2 regions of the Hymenobacter terrigena genome follow, and region 2 is predicted to be linked to the other one. Evidence: riboswitches for the same ligand, from Rfam matches in the RefSeq annotation. Region 2 holds a riboswitch; the other holds the start of a gene.
The links. Region 2 has a riboswitch for cobalamin ahead of ACYU7Q_RS20725 (TonB-dependent receptor plug domain-containing protein). Riboswitches for the same ligand answer to the same signal wherever they lie in the genome.
Positions count from the first base shown of each region.

Region 1: it holds a riboswitch for cobalamin, as region 2 does, so the genes downstream of both, ACYU7Q_RS11540 (acyl-CoA thioesterase) here and ACYU7Q_RS20725 (TonB-dependent receptor plug domain-containing protein) in region 2, are expected to answer to the same signal.

Region 1 is NZ_BAAHBU010000002.1:1,115,406-1,124,171, forward strand. It holds gene ACYU7Q_RS11515 (FdhF/YdeP family oxidoreductase) at 1-322, opposite strand, end outside; gene ACYU7Q_RS11520 (DUF7009 family protein) at 381-728, opposite strand; gene fdhD (formate dehydrogenase accessory sulfurtransferase FdhD) at 853-1,722, opposite strand; gene ACYU7Q_RS11530 (cation:dicarboxylate symporter family transporter) at 1,922-3,208, shown strand; gene ACYU7Q_RS11535 (putative sulfate/molybdate transporter) at 3,312-4,487, shown strand; gene ACYU7Q_RS11540 (acyl-CoA thioesterase) at 4,535-4,966, opposite strand; cobalamin riboswitch at 5,113-5,337, opposite strand; gene ACYU7Q_RS11545 (MDR family MFS transporter) at 5,379-6,950, opposite strand; gene ACYU7Q_RS11550 (SDR family oxidoreductase) at 7,084-7,875, opposite strand; gene ACYU7Q_RS11555 (cupin domain-containing protein) at 7,883-8,257, opposite strand; gene ACYU7Q_RS11560 (MFS transporter) at 8,437-8,766, opposite strand, start outside.
Region 2 is NZ_BAAHBU010000005.1:368,808-377,573, reverse strand. It holds gene ACYU7Q_RS20745 (hypothetical protein) at 1-312, opposite strand, end outside; gene ACYU7Q_RS20740 (thioredoxin family protein) at 367-969, opposite strand; gene ACYU7Q_RS20735 (hypothetical protein) at 1,137-1,409, shown strand; gene ACYU7Q_RS20730 (DUF5074 domain-containing protein) at 1,515-2,570, opposite strand; gene ACYU7Q_RS20725 (TonB-dependent receptor plug domain-containing protein) at 2,613-4,589, opposite strand; cobalamin riboswitch at 4,753-4,967, opposite strand; gene ACYU7Q_RS20720 (transporter) at 4,996-5,826, opposite strand; gene ACYU7Q_RS20715 (TonB-dependent receptor) at 5,929-8,358, opposite strand; gene ACYU7Q_RS20710 (divalent metal cation transporter) at 8,579-8,766, opposite strand, start outside.

The DNA of each region.
Region 1 (8,766 bases), on a different contig from region 2:
CCACGCCACCTTCCGTCCAGCTGAACTGCATGGACTTGATAACGGCCGTGACGCCGGCCGCCACGCGGGCGCGCTCTTCCAGCTTGAGGCCGGTGAGGGCTTCGGGCGGCTGGGCCAGAATGGGATGCTCGTATTTGGCGTTGGCCACGTCGGGCGCTGGAATATGGGCGTGAATGTGCGTGTCCTGCGGCTCGGTGCGGTAGTGGTCGGGGGCAGGGGCGGCGCCCTGGTCGGGGCGCTCGCCGCTTTTGGGAGCATTCTCGGCTTTCTGCTCGTGGGCTTTGCCGGCTTTGCTGGGGTCAGTTTTAGGGGAGTCTTCCATGGCGCTCATCGAAACAGAAAGGTGGGATTTTTAGTGGCTTCAGAAGTGGCTTGATGCGCTAGTGGCGGCAATCCAAGTCCTTCTCAACCAAAATATGGAGACGCTGGTTTTCAGCGAGTGGCAAGTCGTGCGAAAAACCATTCTGGTCGGTTTCGACCCAGTTTTTGGCCAATGCAAACGGCACCAGTACGGTGAGCGCACCCGGCTCGTAATGCACCTGCACGGGCTCTTCGTTGGGAAGCGTTTGGGCCGGTTCGGAACCGCGCTCCAGCGCATAGGTGAGGCGCTGAGCGGGATTGGGGCCAAAGTGCACGGCCCCTTCCACGCGGCCTTTTTCAGCAAATTCGCCTAGCTCGCCTTGGGAGACGCGCAGGCGCAGGGTATCGTCCTCGATGCGGAGTTTCATAGCGCGGAATTGTAGTTGAAAGTTAAACGGCTGGTATCGCAAGCCGTTGCCAAACTATAGCTGTTGAGCAATTTTCTTCACAGGATTTCTTCGCTGCGGAAGGCGCGTGCACGCTGCGAATCACCTACGCACCCAACCGCCAGCCGTGGCTGTAGATGTTGAACCGCTCGTTGCGCACGAACCCCACCACCGTCATTCCGAAGCTTTCGGCGGCTTGGATGGCCAGGCTGCTGGGGGCGCCCACCGCTGCTAAAATCCCAATGCCAGCTGCCGCCGCTTTCTGCACCAGCTCGAAGCTGACGCGGCCGCTCACCAGCAAAATATGCTGGTGCAACGGCAGCCACCCGGCCAGCAGGGCCGCGCCGATTACTTTGTCCAGGGCATTGTGGCGGCCCACGTCTTCGCGCAGCAGCAGCAGCTCCCCTTCCGGCGAAAACAACGCCGAAGCGTGCTGCCCGCCGGTTTGCTCGAAGCCGGCTTGGGCGGCGCGCAGCTTCTCGGGTAGTTGGTGCACCACGGCGTAGCGCAGGTGCGGGCCAGCCGTGGGCAACACGGGGCAGGAGGCCGTGCGCACGGCGTCGATGCTGGTTTTGCCGCACACGCCGCAGCTGGAGCTGGTGTAGAAATGCCGCTCCATGGCCGCAAAATCGACTTTTACATGGGCGGCCAACTCGGCCCGGACCACGTTGCCGGCTTCTTCAGCCTTCTGCACGTCGGGGCAGGGAATGATGCCGAGCAGGTCCGCTTTATCGTGGATGATGCCTTCGGTGAGCAAGAAACCGGCGGCCAGCTCTTCGTCGTGGCCGGGCGTGCGCATGGTCACGGAAAGCGTGCGGTGCTGGCGTTGGCCGTCGGTTTCGTAGCCCAGGCGGATTTCGAGCGGCTCTTCGGCGGCGAGCTGGTCGGAGGCGGGCACGGCCGGGCCACTGCCGCTCACCTTCTGGATGGTGGCAAATTCGTAGCTGGCGGCGGGGAGGAGAATGGCGGGGTCCATGGGTGAGTCAATTCTGAAACGTCATGCAGAGCGTAGCGAAGCATCTTGCCCGCAGTTAGTAAACCAATCCTTAAACGAAAAGGATTAGTGGTGACGGGCAAGATGCTTCGCTCTGCATGACGGCCTTTCAGCCCGCCATTCTTTTCGGCATGACGTTCTTGCGATGCTCTTTCAACTGTCCGTCTATCCTGCCCTGCCTATGAAACTTAAACGCCTCACCCGCAACCTTACCTTTTGGGTGCTGCTGGCCATTGTGGCCGGGGCGCTGCTGGGCCACTTCCGGCCGGCCCTGGCCGTGCAAATGGAGCCGCTGGGCAAGCGCTTCATCGACGTGGTGAAGCTGTTCATCAACCCGATTATCTTCCTGACCATCACGCTCGGCATCAGCACGATGGGGGATTTGAAGAAGGTGGGGCGTATTGGGGGCAAGGCGCTGCTGTACTTTGAAATCGTCACCACACTGGCGCTGCTCATTGGGGTGGGCGTGGCGGCGCTGGTGCGGCCGGGTGCGGGCGTGAGCACCGGCAAGCTCGATACCGGGAAAGTGGGCGAGTTCACGAAACGCGCCTCGGAGTTCTCGTGGGGCCATTTTCTGGCCGATAACCTGACCTTGCAGGTGCTCATCGTGGCCATCATCCTGGGCATTGTGCTGAGCAAATACGGCGGCCGCCGGCCCATCATTCACTTCCTGAAGGAATGCTCGAAATACGTTTTCCGGGGGCTGCACCTGGTGATGATGCTGGCCCCAATTGGGGCATTTGGCGGCATGGCTTTCACAATTGGGAAGTACGGCATTGCCACGCTGCTGCCGCTGGGCAAGCTCATGGTGACGGTTTATCTGACCATGGGCTTGTTCGTTTTTCTGGTGCTCGGGGCCATTCTGCGCTACTGCCATATCGGGATGTGGTCGTTTCTGAAATACATCAAGGCCGAATTGCTGATTGTGCTCGGCACTTCTTCTTCCGAAGCCGGCCTGCCGGGCCTCATGGAAAAGCTGGAGGGCATGGGCTGTGCGCAGCCGGTGGTGGGGCTGGTGGTGCCCACGGGCTATTCCTTCAACCTCGACGGCACCACGATTTACCTGTCACTTTCGACCCTGTTTCTGGCCCAGGTATTTCACATCGAGCTTTCGGGCGCGCAGATTCTGACGATGATGGGCATTCTTATGGTGACCAGCAAGGGCGCGGCGGGCGTAGCGGGCAGCGGCTTTGTGGTGCTGGCCAGCACGCTCACGGCCATGAAGGTGATTCCGGTGGAGGGCCTGGCCCTGCTGCTGGGCGTGGACAGGTTTATGTCGGAAGCCCGCTCCATCACCAACTTCATCGGCAACGGCGTAGCCACTATTTTCCTGGCCCATACCGAAGACGCCCTCGACCACGAAATGGCCGTGGAAGCGCTGGGCAAACGGCTGCGGCCGCTGCGGTTCCGGCGGGATTTGACTAGCGGTGAGTACTTGGGCGAAGTAGCCGAAAAGGCCGCCGAGTAGCCTGTAGCGTAGACTCTGCGAGTCCGCGCTTGCCTGATGCCGTTGAACGGTGCGCACCGGCGCGGACTCGCAGAGTCCACGCTACCTCCCGACCTTTGCCCTTATGCAGCCCACACTTTCACCGCTCACCCCCACGCGCCCGCCCATCCGCTTCGACCGCAACGAGCTGGCCGGCGCGTTCGGCGACCTCGGCACCGACCTGCCGCTGCTCATCGGGGTCATTGCCGCGTCGGGCATCGACAGCGCGAGCGTGCTCATTCTGTTCGGGCTGATGCAGGTATTTACTGGGCTGTGGTACCGCATGCCCATGCCGGTGCAGCCGCTCAAGGCCTTCGCGGCGCTGGTCATCGCCCAAAAAATCCCGGGGCGCGTCATTTTTGGCGGGGGGCTGGCCATTGGCATCAGCATGTTTTTCCTGTCGATAACCGGGCTGATTGATGGGCTGGCGCGGCTGGTGCCCAAGGCCGTGGTGCGCGGCATTCAGTTTGGGCTGGCCTTGCAGCTGGCCACGCTGGCCCTCACCAAGTACGTGGGGGCCGATGGCGCGGCGGGCTACGCGCTGGCGGCGGCGGCCTTTGCCGTGACGGTGGTGCTGTTTGGCAACCGGCGCTGGCCGGCAGCGCTCATCGTCATTGCCCTGGGCGTGGCGTATGCGCTGGTGTTCAAGCTCGATTTGGCCACGGCGCAGCGGGCCGTGGGCCTGCACCTGCCCGCCTGGTACCTGCCGCAGTCGGCCGATATCCTGACCGGCGCGGTGCTGCTGGCGCTGCCCCAGATTCCGCTTTCGCTCGGCAATTCCATCCTGGCAACCAAGCAGGTGGCGCACGATTTATTCCCCGAGCGCGAGCCGCTCACCATCAAAAAAATCAGCTTCACTTATGCTTTGATGAATTTGGTGAACCCATTTTTCGGGGGGTTTCCGGTGTGTCACGGCTCGGGCGGGATGGTGGGGCACTATGCGTTTGGGGCGCGCACGGGCGGTTCGGTGGTCATTTACGGCAGTATTTTTCTGGTGATGGGGTTGTTTTTCAGCCAGGGCTTTGCCGAGGTGGTGCAGATTTTCCCTCTGCCGGTGCTGGGCGTTCTGCTGCTGTTTGAGGCGCTGTCGTTGGCCACGCTGCTGCGCGATGTGAGCGGCAGCCGGGCCGACTTGCTGGTGTCGTTGCTGGTGGGCCTGCTCTGCGCCGGGCTGCCGTATGGCTACCTGGTGGGTTTGGTTGTGGGCACGGCCATCTACTACGCCATGCAGCGCGGCTGGGTAGGGTTGGGAAAGCACTAAGCCACCGACTGCCCCCGCCCCTGCCTTACCAACGTTGGCAGGGCCTGCTACGAGGTCAAAGGTGGCGTTACCATCGTTGGCAACGGTGGTTCTTCGGCCAGAATGCGGACGGGCCGTTTGTGCTCATCAACGGCCACGAAGGTGAAGAGGCCGGTGACGGCCTTGTGACGGTCTTCCGAGTACATCTGCTCCACGAATAGCTCCACGCGCACTTTGAGGCTGGTGCGGCCCACGTGCTCGATGTTGGCCACCAGCTCCACCAGCGAGCCGCCGGGAATGGGGTGCGTGAAATCGACCCGCTCGGAGGACACCGTCACCATTTTCAGGCGCGAGAAGCGGGTGGCGGCGATGAAGGCCACCTCGTCCATGAGCAGCAGCGTGGTGCCCCCGAACAGGGTATCGTAGTGGTTGGTGGTGTTGGGAAATACGGCTTTGAAAATGCGCGTTTCGGCGCGGGCAATGCGGTCGGCAAGAAGCATGGGCAGGGGGATAAGAGGTGATAAACGGCCTCCGTTTGCATTCAAGCCCCGTTTTAGAAAAGCCAGCCACCGGCCACACCACGCCCCGGCCGCGCCCCAGGCGCAGCGGCACGGCACCGCCGATGCCAGCCCCAAAGCGCGGGGGCAGCATCACTCGGCGGCCGGCAGGTCTCCTGACTTGTTTCGGGCCGGCCCCGCCCTTCTCAGCCCGCTTTCCGCGGACCAATGGGCTTGCAATGGGGCCACCGGCTCCGGCCCATCGGGGCCGGGAAACTCACAGTAGCGCGTCTGTTCGGGAGTTGCACCCGATTCCCTTTTAATCTTTACCCTGGCCGAAACCAGGACTAAAAACCGTCCGCTGATTGAAGGAAATCAAACCGAGAACCAACGCGGCGAAGGTACGACCCCGCCCCTACTCTGCCATCACCGGCACCTTTTCATTGGCCTTGCGCAGCGGCAGCTCCGGCACCAGCAGCGTGAGCAGAAAGCCGCCCACGACGAGCAGAATATCCACCATATACACCCGTCGGATGGCCGTGGCGAAGGCGGCCCGCACCGCTGGGTCGGCCGCGCCGGCAGTGGTGGCGGGCACGGCCGGTCCTTCCGCTGCCACGGCTGGGTGGGCCGTAGTGGTAGTTTGCGCGGCGGCGGGCAAGCTGTGAGCCAACGTAAAGGTGAGTACGGCACCCAGGGCCGAAGCGGCCAGCGCACCACCAATCTGCCGGAAAAACTGGCTGGCCGAAGTAGCCTGGCCCATCAGCGAGGGTTCGGTAGCATTTTGCACGGCCAGGGTGTAGAGCGGCATGGTGGGCCCAAGGCCCAGGCCGCACACCGCCAGGTAAATGAGCACCTGATAATACTGCACCGTGGGCGGCATGGTGGCCAGCAGCGTGAGGCCCACGAGCAGCAAGGAGAGGCCGCCCAGCATCCAGCGCTTGTAGTGGCCGAAGCGCGACACCATCTGGCCAGCCAGCATTGAGCCCGTAACCACGCCCAGCGACAGCGGCATGAGGCTGGCCCCGGCCCGCGTGGCCGACTCGCCCAGCACGTTCACCATAAAGAGCGGCTCGAAAATGATGACGCCCAGAAAAGCCCCGCCCATGCAGAACAGCGCCGCATTGGCCGTGCGGAACACCGGATTTTTGAACAGGCCAAAGTTGAGAATGGGATTCTCGTGCCGCAGGCTGCGCACCACAAACAGCGCCAGGGCCACCGCCGCCCCGGCCAGCAGCCCCAGCGTGAGCGCGCCCGACCACGGGTAGAGCGCCCGATTGAGCTGCAGGGCCACCACCAGCGGCCCCAGCCCGGCCATCAGCAGCGCGGCCGAGACAAAATCGAACGGCTTGGGTGCGGTGCGCGGGCGCAGCGGCGGCATTTGGGTGATGATGAACCAGAGGGCCAGCGCACCCAGCGGCAGGTTCACGTAGAACACCAGCCGCCAGCCCGCCACGCCGGGAATGAGGTCGGTGCCCTTATCCGTGAGAAACCCGCCCAGCAGCGGCCCCAGCACCGACGACGTGCCGAACACCGCCCCCGTAAAGCCCTGGTAGCGCCCCCGCTCGGCCGGCGCAAACAAGTCGGCAATGATGATGAAGGCCATCGCAAACAGCCCCGCGCCGCCAAATCCCTGAATGGCCCGAAACGCCACCAGCTGCGTCATGCCGTCGCCCAGCACGGGCAGCGTCCCGAACTCGCCCGCCAGCCCGCACAAGCCCGAGCCGACCAAAAACACGCTCACGGCCACAATCTCAATGATGCGCCGCGAGTACATATCGGCCAGCTTACCATAAATAGGCACCAGCGCCGTACTGGCCACCAGGTAGGCCGTGGCCACCCACGTAAACCGGTCGAGCCCGTGCAAATCGGCCACGATGCGCGGCAGGGCCGTGCTCACAATGGTCTGGTCGAGCGAGCCCAGAAACATGGCCAGCAGGATGCCGGCGAAGGTGAGCATCTTCTGGCGGTGGGTGAGGAGCTCGGTCAAAACAGGAAGGATTGAGGCTTCAGGCAAGAGGCCATAGTGACTTGTAGCGTGGACTCTGCAAGTCCGCGCTTATAGGAAAAGAACCGCAGGCTGTTTGCTTGGACTTGGAGGGCGCGGACTCACAGCGTCCACGCTACAGCAGGGAGCGAATCCAGCCGCCATCCACCGGTATCGAAGTGCCCGTGATGTAGCTGGCCCGCTCCGAGCACAGAAACGCCGCCAGCGCTGCAAACTCGCGCGGCTCGCCCAGCCGGCGCATGGGGATTTCAGCCTCCCAGCGCGCCGTGGCTTCGGCCGACGAGATGCCTTCGCGGGCAGCGGTAGCATCGGCCAGGCCCACCACGCGCTCGGTGCGGGTGTAGCCGGGCAGAATGTTGTTGACGGTGATGCCCTGGGCGGCTACTTCGGTGGCCAGGGTGCGGGCCATGCCCGTCACGGCCGCCCGCAGGCTGTTGGAGAGCATCAGGTTGGCCACCGGCTGTTTCACCGAAATGGACGTGATGTTGAGGATGCGGCCCCAGCCCTGCGCTTTCATGCCGGGCAGCACGGCGCGGGTCAGCTCCACCACGCTGGTGAGCAGCAGGCTGGTGGCGGCCTGCCACTGGTCGGTGCTCAAAGTATCGAAGGTGCCGGCGGGCGGGCCGCCGGCATTGGTCACCAGAATGTCGATGCGGCCGAAGCGGGCCTGGCCGGCTTCTACGAGGCGGGCCACGGCGGCGGGGTCGGCCACGTCGGTGGCCAAGCCCAGCACGGGCGTGCCGTAGGTTCTTTCGATGGCGGCGCACGTTTCCTGCAGGGCCGCGTCGTGGCGGGCGCAGAGGATGAGCGACGCGCCTTCGGCGGCCAGCTCTTCGGCCACGGCGCGGCCCAGGCCCTGGCTGGCGGCGGCCACCAGCGCCACTTTTCCTTTCAGTCCGAGGTCCATAATCAGGCTATTTCAGGCGCAGGTAGTCATCCGATTTATCCAACCAGTCCTGGCGGGGCGGGCTGAAAATGTCCACGTCAAGCGTGTCCTCAATGGCCTCGGCCTTATGCCAGACGTTGGACGGAATGTGCAGCACCTCGCCCACACCCACCACGATGGGCTCGGCGTCTTCGGAGCCAATCCAGAAGCGCAGCGCACCTTCCAGAATGTAGGTAATCTGCTCGTTGTGGTGCTGGTGCAGGGGCACGATGCAGCCTTTTTTGAGGTAGACGTGGGCCAGCATCATCTTGTCGCCGGTGATGAGGCGACGCGAGAGCTGGTCGGTCACCTGTTCGACGGGCATGGCATCCCAGGTGTATTTGGTGGCGGTGGGGTTTTCCATTTGGTGGTTTTTGGGTTGAGCGGTTTTTACATGGCACGTCATGCAGAGCGCAGCGAAGCATCTTTACCGAATAACTAACCCAAATGTTAGGATTACTGCTGCAGTAAAGATGCTTCGCTGCGCTCTGCATGACGTTCTGTTTTCCTCTGCTTACTCCTAGCTTACCACTCCCCTAAAACTTACACCCGCACCCGGCTTGCCACCGCCGACACGCACAACCCCATAACGGCAATCAGCGCAAACGACACCCGCAAACTCGTGGCCCCGGCGATGAAGCCAATAATCGGCGGCCCCAGCAGAAACCCGAAGAAGCCAATGGTGGACACCGCCGCCAGCGCCATCCCGGCCGACATATGCGTGGATTTCCCCGCCGCTGAGTACACCAGCGGCACCACCGCCGACGTGCCAAACCCCACCAGCAGAAACCCCAGCATTGCCGTGGGCAGCATGGGCCAGGCCACGGCAATGCTCAGGCCAGTAGCGGTGAGCAGGCCGCTAAGCTGAATCAC
Region 2 (8,766 bases):
CGCTGCTGATGCGCCGGGGGCCGCCCGGCGCGGGCGCGGGGCCGGCGTCGAGACTTCGGCCCACCCGCTTCCGAACCAATGCGCGGTGGCCCAGGTGACGAAGGGCACCACGGCGAGGAACGTAACGGCCAGCAGCCAGACCAATACGAGAAACGCAAAAAAAAGTCGACCAAAGAAATGGTCACTTATGCCAAACAAATACCCCACCAGCATTAGTGCCAGCAACAGGCTGACGCCGGCCAGCACGCCCATCCGCCGCCAGGGCCAGGCGGCAACGTGTTTCTGAAGGCGATGGCGCAGCGGTAAGGGCATATAATCGGGAATTAGGAAGGTGAAAATAGGGGAAATTTTGATTCAACCCCAATCTTAGCTCAATAGCGCCAGCAGCTCGTGCTGCATGGACTGGCCATTATCAGCCTCGTACCACATATTCATGCCTTTTACTACCTGGTTGGTATGCAAAGTTTTATCGGCGTGCAGCTGGTGGCTCAGCAGCTGGGCCTCGGCCGGACGTGGGCCCCAGGTGCCCAGCTCGGCGCCGGTGGCCGCGTCGTAGCGAATGAGCTTGGGGATGCTGTTTTTGCCGTCGGTCTGGTGGGTGGCCATGAGCTCGGGATGCTCAGAGCGGAGGGCTACGTGCAAGGCGATGAGGCCCTGGCTTTCTTCGGCCAGGTGGGCCAGGATGGGCAGGGAGTGGGCGGTGTCGCCGCACCAGGTTTCGCCCAGCACCAGCCAGTGCTCGGGGCGGGGCAGCTGCCGGAGCTTTTCGACCAGCGCCGGCAGCAAGGGCCGGGCGTAGGCGGTGTCGAGGTGCTGCTGGTTCTGGGCGGTGTAGCGGATGAGGCCCGGCAACTGCTCGGGGCCAGTGGTGCGGCCGGCGGTGGCCAGCGTGCCCATCAGCGCCCGGAACTCCGGGTAAGTGTAGGTTGGCCCGGGCGCGGGCAACGAAGCAGAAAGCGAATTGGACATCAGGCGAATAAAGAAAATTGAAGCGGGAACGCGCGGCTTTGGGCAACCTTGGCCCGGCCCGCGCCGGTACAACCGTACCCGCGCCCAGTGGTTCGGGTTGCGCGCGGGTCGGTTATTTTTCTACCTTGCGGCATCGCTTGTTATTTACTCCTCACCTTCGCTCTTTCATGTCTCTGAAAAACTTCCTCCGCCCCCTCGCCGTGGCCTGCGCCCTCACCGCCACCTTTAGCGCCTGCAGCTCGGGCACCAAAGAAGGCGACACCAACGTGGAGCGCGGCTACACCAAAAAAGGCCCCGCTGCCGGCACCGACGGCGTAGCCAACGGCGACTCGGCCACGGCCGGCCTCTCCCGCGACACCACGCACCGCGTGACCGGCAAAGACCTCTACAAAGCCGCCGGCGAAGCCAAAGACCGCAACCACGACGGCATCGCCGACTAGGTTTCGGCTTTTCGGTTTTACCACAAGGCCCACAAAAAGGCCCGCTCCTTCCGGGGCGGGCCTTTTCCGATTTTGCAGAAGGAGAAGGAGGATGAAAACCGTGGCTTAGCGGAACACAAACCCGTTGGGGCCGGTCACCACGCTGAAGCTGTCGATGGGTACGCCGGCCACCGTGTATCGAATGACTTTGTCGCTGCCTGTGAAGCCCGTGCCGCCGTAAATGGTGTTGTCCTGCGGGTCGATGCCCAGGCCGTAGAAATTGCGGCGAATGAGCGGCGTGGCCGGCAGCGCAGTGGCGGCTTTGTCCAGCACGTAAGTGCCCGAGCCCAGCGAAACGTAGATTTTGGAGCCGTCGGCGTTGGTACGCAGGTTGCCGTTGGTGTAGGAATTGGGGAAGGCAATGCGCGTTTGCTGGGCGGCTGCGGTGCTGCCCGGCGCAAAGCGCACGAGGTAGTCGGTGGCCGGCGCGGTGCCGGAGTTGTACTTGCTGCACAGCACCCAGATGTTGCCGCTGCCGTCGCGCAGAATGTTTTTGGGGCCGTCGGGCATGGCAATGGTGCTTTCCACGGCATCGGTGCTGGTGTTGATGACCGTGAGGGCGTTGCCGTAGGTGGCGGTTACGTACAGCTTGCCATCCGCGAGCAGCATCTCGTCGGGGGCGTTGCCCACGGCTATCTGCTTGGTTACGGCGTTGGTCTTCAAATCAATCACCGATACGCGGCCGGTGTAGTTGGGGTAGCGGCCCAGCCACTCCGTCAGGTAAGCCTTGTCAGCAGAAGCGGCCACCAGGTAGCGCGGCTGCGAAAGTCCAGTGATGGTGCTCAGGGCTTTAAAATCGGCCAGCTTCACCACCTGAATGGCATCGGTGCCGTTGCCAATCAGGTAGGCATTATCGCCCACCACGGTCATCGACTGCAGAATGGCTCCCAGCTGGCGGCCGCTGTTGGCATCGGCAAACCGGTCAAGTTGCACACGTTTCGTAGCCTTGTCGAACAGGCTCACCGCGCCGTTGGAATTGCCTTCGTTCACCACATACACCGAATTGGTGACGGTGACGGCGGGCGCGGGCGTCTCATTTTTCTTCGGGTCGCAGGCCGTGGTGAGGGCAAAGGCGGCCAGCGCAACAGCCAGCAAGCGCGGAGAAGTAGTGGGGTATTTCATCGAAAACGGGTTAGAAAAAAAGAGGTTGATGTAACGAAAATCCTAGCGCTTCGCTACCCGTAGGCTCAGCATGAAGGAGCGGGGCGGCATGGCGTGGTTGAGGTAGGTTTGATAGCGGGCGTTGGTCAGGTTGTAGCCCTGCACCAGCAGCGTGAAGCGGGCCGGGCCCTGGTCGAAGTGCCGGCCCGCACCGGCCTGCACCAGCAGGTAGGCGGGCAGGAAGTCGGCAGCACCGGGCGTAGTGTAGCGGTAGCTGCTGGCGTTGGCGGTGGCGTTCAGCAGCCAATGGCCGCGCCAAGTGGCCTCGGCGCTGGCAGTGGCGGCGTGCAGCGGCACATAAGCCAGCTGGTTGCCGATGGGCTCGGCATCGGCGGCGTAGCCCTGCTGCTTGCGGGCCTGGGTGAAAGCATACGTAGCCCGGAAAGCCGTTTGCCAAGTGCCCTGCTGGCGCTGCAGGCTGGTGGCCACTTCCAGGCCCTGAGTGCGCACCAGGCGCAGGTTGAGCGGCGAAAAGCCAATGGCCGTGGGCACCCACTGCACCCAGTTATCCACCAGTTGGCGGTAGGCCGTGAGCTCGGTGCGCCAGTGCCAGCGGCGGGTGAGGTCGGCTTCGTACTGCAGGCCGGCTTCGTAGCCCCAGCCGGTTTCGGGCAGGATATTGGGGTTGCCGGTGGGCCAGTACCGCTCGTTGAGGGTGGCGGCGCGGTAGCTGCGGGCCGCGCTGGCTTTGAGGGTGAGCAGGCGCACGGGGTTCTGGCCAGCCAGCGGGGCGGCCCGCCGGTACAGGTCCCACTCCAGGCCCGCTGCGGGCGCAAGGGGCGGCTGTTGGTTGGGCACGGCGGCTTGGCGCACGTTTAGGTTGAAGCGCAGTTCGGGGCGCGGGTCGTAGCGCAGCAGGCCAAAGGCGGCAAAGCGGTTTTCGGTGATGGGCGAGGCATAGCCCTCCACGGTGGCGGCGAAATGCTGGGCCTCGGCGCCCAGGCGCAGGCTGGCGCGGGGGCCGAAGGTAAGGGTGTGCTCGGTCTGGGCCTGGGTGGTGCGCAGGTCAGAGTCCTGCGGCTCCAGGGTGTCATCGCCGTAGCGGATACCGTCCTGCACGTAGGCCACGCGCACCAGGCCTTCGTAGCGGCCAAGTTGCTGGCGGTATTCGGTGAGCAGGCGGGTGCTCCGGTCCAGTTCACGGCCGTGGCGGTTGGCCAGGCCCAGCACAGCCTGAATCTGGCGGTCGGCCCGGCTGAGCCAGGCGGCGGCCGTGAGTTGGCCGCCCTCTCCTATCCGCAAACGCACATCCTGGGTCACGTTCCACTGGTTGAAAGCAGCGTTTTGCTGGCGCAGGCCCGGCGTGCCGGTGTAGCTTTCGGGGAGCGGAAAGTCGTTCTGGGCGGTGCGGTAGAGCGCGGTGGTGCGCACGGCCACCCGCGCGGTGCCGTAGCTGGCTTCGGCCGTGCCCGCCCCCAGCTCAAAACTGCCGGCATCGGCCTGCACGCTGCCCCGCAGCCCGCCCCCGAAGGCCGGCTGGCCGCTCAGCAGCACGGCTCCGCCCACGGCCCCGGTGCCGTAGAGGGCGCTACCCGGCCCGGCCTGCACCTGCACCTGGGTATTGCCGCCCACCGGCAGCAGCGAAAAATCAGCCTCGCCCAGCGAAGAAAAATTGATATTGAACCCGTTCCAGAGCACGGCCGTGTGCCGCGCCGTGGTGCCGCGAATGCTAACGGAAGCCAGCTGCCCCGGCCCGTAGTTCTTAAAATAAATGGGCGTGCGGGCCGCCAGCGCCTCGGCCAGGGTAGCGCCCCGGAACTGGCTGAGCGCGGCTGAATCGAGGGCGTAGCGGGTGGTGCCCAGGGCGTAGCGGCTGGTGCGCTCGGCCGCTACCGTCACCTCGGCCAGCGTGTGGACGCGGCCGGTGAGCGTATCGGGCCGGCCCTGGGCGGTGGCCAGCTGGGGCAAAACGCAGAGCAGGCTGCCGCTCAGCAGGCGCGCACAGCGCGTCAGGCCCCAGTCAGCAAGCAAACAACGCATTGGAATCAAATTTTCGGTCAGGAAAATTCGATTCAAAATCTGCCGGCAGCCGTCTCCTTTTTAGAAGCCAACCAGCGCCAGACCGAGGCCGAAAAACAGTTAAAATCCGGCCCACTAAGACGAGCCAGCTGTTCTCTTTCTCCATTCGTCCTCCGCGAATGCTGAACCTGTGAATGTCCGGGCAGGTTTCCTGGCTTGCTCCGCCGAGCGGGCCGCCTTCCCATTCAGTCAGTTGATAATCAACCGACAAACAGTGGCATTCGTGGCCCGCCCCGATGTGAAGCGTACAGTTGCGGGGACAGCTCCGGCATTGAACCGAATTCCCTTTTCAGCCGCGCCCCGCGATTGGGGTCTGGCACCTTGACGGCGCAAAGGTACGGGAAGGACGCTTAGCAGGGCGCAAGCCTTAGCGCCGGAAGCTCATGCCGATGAAATATTCACGGTCCACGGAATTGGTGATGGGCAGATGGGTACCGAAATCGAGCTGTACGTTGTCGCTCACGTCGAGCTGTGCCCCGGTGTTGATGGAGCTCAGCCACGAGGACTGGCGCACGTCGCGGTAGCCCACCAGCTCCACAAAGGCCTGAAAGAGCTTGGTAAACTGATAGTCAGTGGTGAACGTGGGCGTGAGCTGCAGGTAGTGTGAGTGGGTTTCGCGGTCCCAGTACACCTGCGTAGCCACCTGCCCGCCAATGCTCCAGGGCTTAGTGAGCTGGTACACCACGGGCAGCACGGCCCCGTACTCCACGGCCCCGTCGCCGCGCGGGCCGCCGGTGGGCAGGGTCACGTAGCCAATCAGGCCCAGGGCCCAGCGGCTGTCGTCGTCGCCCACCAGCGTGTGCTTCAGGCGCAGGTTCAGGTCGCCGAGGCCGCGGAATACGGCCGTCTGGCCGGGGTCGGCGTCGTCGTAGTTGCGGGTATCGGTGTAGGAATCGAGGCCCACTTGTAAATCCGTCCGGTCGGTGAGGCCAATTTTCGCCAGGGCGTGGTTGATGTACCAGTCGTGCCCGTAGGCCGTGCCCTCGCGGCGCGTGAGCAGGCGCAGGGCATCGGTTTCGTACTGAAAGTGGCCCGCATCGACCGAATACGGACTTTCGGTAATGCCGGGCCGGTCGGGCACCATGGGGCGCATGTATTTGCGCGGCGTAGGATTGAACAGGTTAAATTGATGTTTATCAATATGAAACGTGTCGTTTTCAACGCCCTGCTGTGCGACGGCCGAGTGCATTAGCATCATTAAAAACAAACAAAGCGTACCTAAACGAAGCATAGCACAAAGAGAAAGAGAGCCCCGCATACGCTGTTTCCATCTGAACAGTCGTCTTACATCAAGGTTAATTTAGAACGGCACCACCACTTTCACGCCCACGTTCCGGCCGGGGTTGTAGATGCCCGAGCGGCCGTTGGGCGCGGCAGCGTAGTATTCGAAGTATTTCAACCGGTTGAGGTGGGCCTGATAGGCGACATCAAACACGTTATCAACCTGCACGATGAGCTGCACCACCGGCCGGCCGCCTGGGGTAGCCAGGGTGGTGCCGGCCCCCAGGCCCAGCAGGGCGTAGCCGGCGGTGGCAGTTTCGGTGTTGTCGAGGGCGTAGAAATGCTTTTGACTGGCGCTGCCATCTACGGTGGCCCGGAAATAGGTGCCCGTGAGGCGGCCCTGGCCGCTGGGCAGCGTAGCGCGCACTTCGGAGCGGGCCCGTAGCGGCGGGATGAGCGGAAGGTAGCGCGCGGCTTCGCCCTGGCGCTCCAGCAGACTGGCATCGGCATTCTGCCCGCTCACGAAGGCCACGCTGTTGTTGAGCGCCAGCCACGGCAGGGCGGCGGGCCGCCAGTTAAGGGTGGCCTCCAAGCCGAAGAGCCGGGCGGCCGACTGCTGGAACTGGTAGGTGGTGTTGCCGGGCACGATGACGACCGGCTGCCCGGCCTCGTTCAGCAAACGACCCTGGTAAATGAAATTCTGCACGTAGTTGTGGAACACCTCTACCGAGGCATCCAGCGTGGTTTGGTGCCAGAGCATGCCCACGTCCTGCTGCCAGCTGAACTCGGGCCGGAAACTGCGGTTGCCGAGGTACACAATGTGCGCGCCGGGGTCGAGGCCGTTGGAGCCGATTTCGGGGATGTTCGGGGCGCGGTAGCCCCGGGCCAGGTTGGCGCGGAGCGTGAGCTGTTCGGTAGCCACATAGCTCGCCCCCGCACTAGCCGACACGCCCTGGTATCGCTGCCGAAATGCCGGAAACGGCAGCTCCGCTCCTACCGCGCCGGGCTCGGCCGCGTCCGCAAAACCCGTGGCCGCGTTGGGGGCGATATAAAAGTCATTCCAGGTTACGAGGCGGGTATCGTAGCGCAGGCCGCCGCTTAGCTCCAGCTTGCCCAGAGGCTTTTTCAGCAGCAGGAAGCCGCCCGCGTCCACCAGGTTGTAGTCGGGAATGGGGAAATCGGTGGCGTTCTGGTGGCGGTTCAGTTGGCCCATGCCGTTGCTGCCGAGGCTGATTTGCAGGCCCTGCCAGTCGGGCAGGTGGTAGCGCACATCGTAGGTGTAGGTGGTTAGGCGCAGGGCTAGGCCGGGCTGGCCGGGCGCGGTGGGGTGGTTGAATTCCTCCCGCGTGTTTTGCTGCGCCCCCAGCAACAGGTGCAACTCGCCGCCGCCCAAATGAACTTGCGTTTTGGTGAATACCCGGTAGTGCCGGATGCGCTGGTGCAGCGGGCTGATGGCGTAGGACCCCAACTCGTCGTCGCTCACCAACGGCCGGTTTTTGATGTCATCCAGCCCGCTTTCGGCCACCTGGCGGGTGAAGCGGCGGCTGAGCGAGTCGCGGCTGCCATCCGGGATTTCCTGCTGGTTGTCGTAGAGCGTGAGGTACCAGTGCGAGCTGCCCCAATGCTTACTCACGCCGGCCATCCCGGTCAGCGTCAGCTCCCGAAAACCGGTGTTGTACACTTGGCCATCCACGCGGTTGCGGTAGTCGCGCGCCAGGCGGTGGCTGGCCCGGAAGCTGGTCTGGAAACCGTGTTTCTGGTAGTTCAGTCCCAGCGAATTCCCCACTAAGCCGTTGTTGGATTGGTACTCATTGAGAACTTCGCCGCGCAGCCGGCCCTCAGGACCGGATGGCAAAGCGGGTAGCAAATTGACTACGCCGGCTACGGCATCAGAGCCGTAGAGCAGGCTGGCGGGGCCTTTCACCACTTCCACGCGCTCGATGTCGTAGCCGTCTACTTCCACGCCGTGCTCGTCGCCCCACTGCTGGCCTTCCTGGCGCAGGCCGTTGTAGAGGGTCAGCACGCGGTTGTAGCCCAGCCCCCGGATGAACGGCTTAGAAACGTTGGGGCCGGTAGTCACGGCGCTCAGCCCCGGAATGCCCCGCACGGCCGCGTCAATCACATTCGTATTGGCATTGAGGTTGATTTCGCGGCGGCTGAGCGTGGCAATGGGCACGGGGCTGCGCCGAATTTCGGTGGCCCGGCTCACGCCCGTCACCACCACTTCGCCTAGGTCGGCGGCGGTGGCTTGCAGCAGGAAATCAACCGTCTGGGGCTGGCCGGCAGTTACCTCGGCGCGCTGTTCCCATGCGGCGAAGCCCACGGCGCTGGCCCGCAGGCGCACCGCCCCAGCCGGCACGCCGGTTAGCTCGTAATGGCCCGCCGCGTCGGCTACGGCCCCCAGCGTGGTGCCCACCACGGCCACGCTGGCAAATGGCACCGGCTGGCGAGTAGCACCATGCACTACACCACCAATGCTAGACGCCTGAGCAAAAGCCAATTGCGGCATTAAAAAAATCAATTTCAATAGTATTTTCATAGATATTTTATTCGATATAAATGGGCACAAGAATTCTGCGCCGCAGAATGTGCGGATGCTAACGGTGAAGCCCAATGCTGATTGGAATGAGGGATGGACTACAACGGCGAGTTATTCACCCGCCTCACCCACTGGCTCGCCACTCACGCGTTCACGTGCAAGCTGCGGCCAGCGGGACCAGTAGAAATTATCAGGCAAAGAAGGTTTGCCAGAGCAAAAACACGTTGAGAATGATGATGATACCCGACACTACCCAAGCCACGATTTTCACCCACGGCCGATTCACAAACACGCCCATTTTGGCCTTGCTACTGGTGAACAGCACCAGCGGCACCACCGCGAAGCTGAGCTGAAACGACAGAATTACCTGGCTGAGCA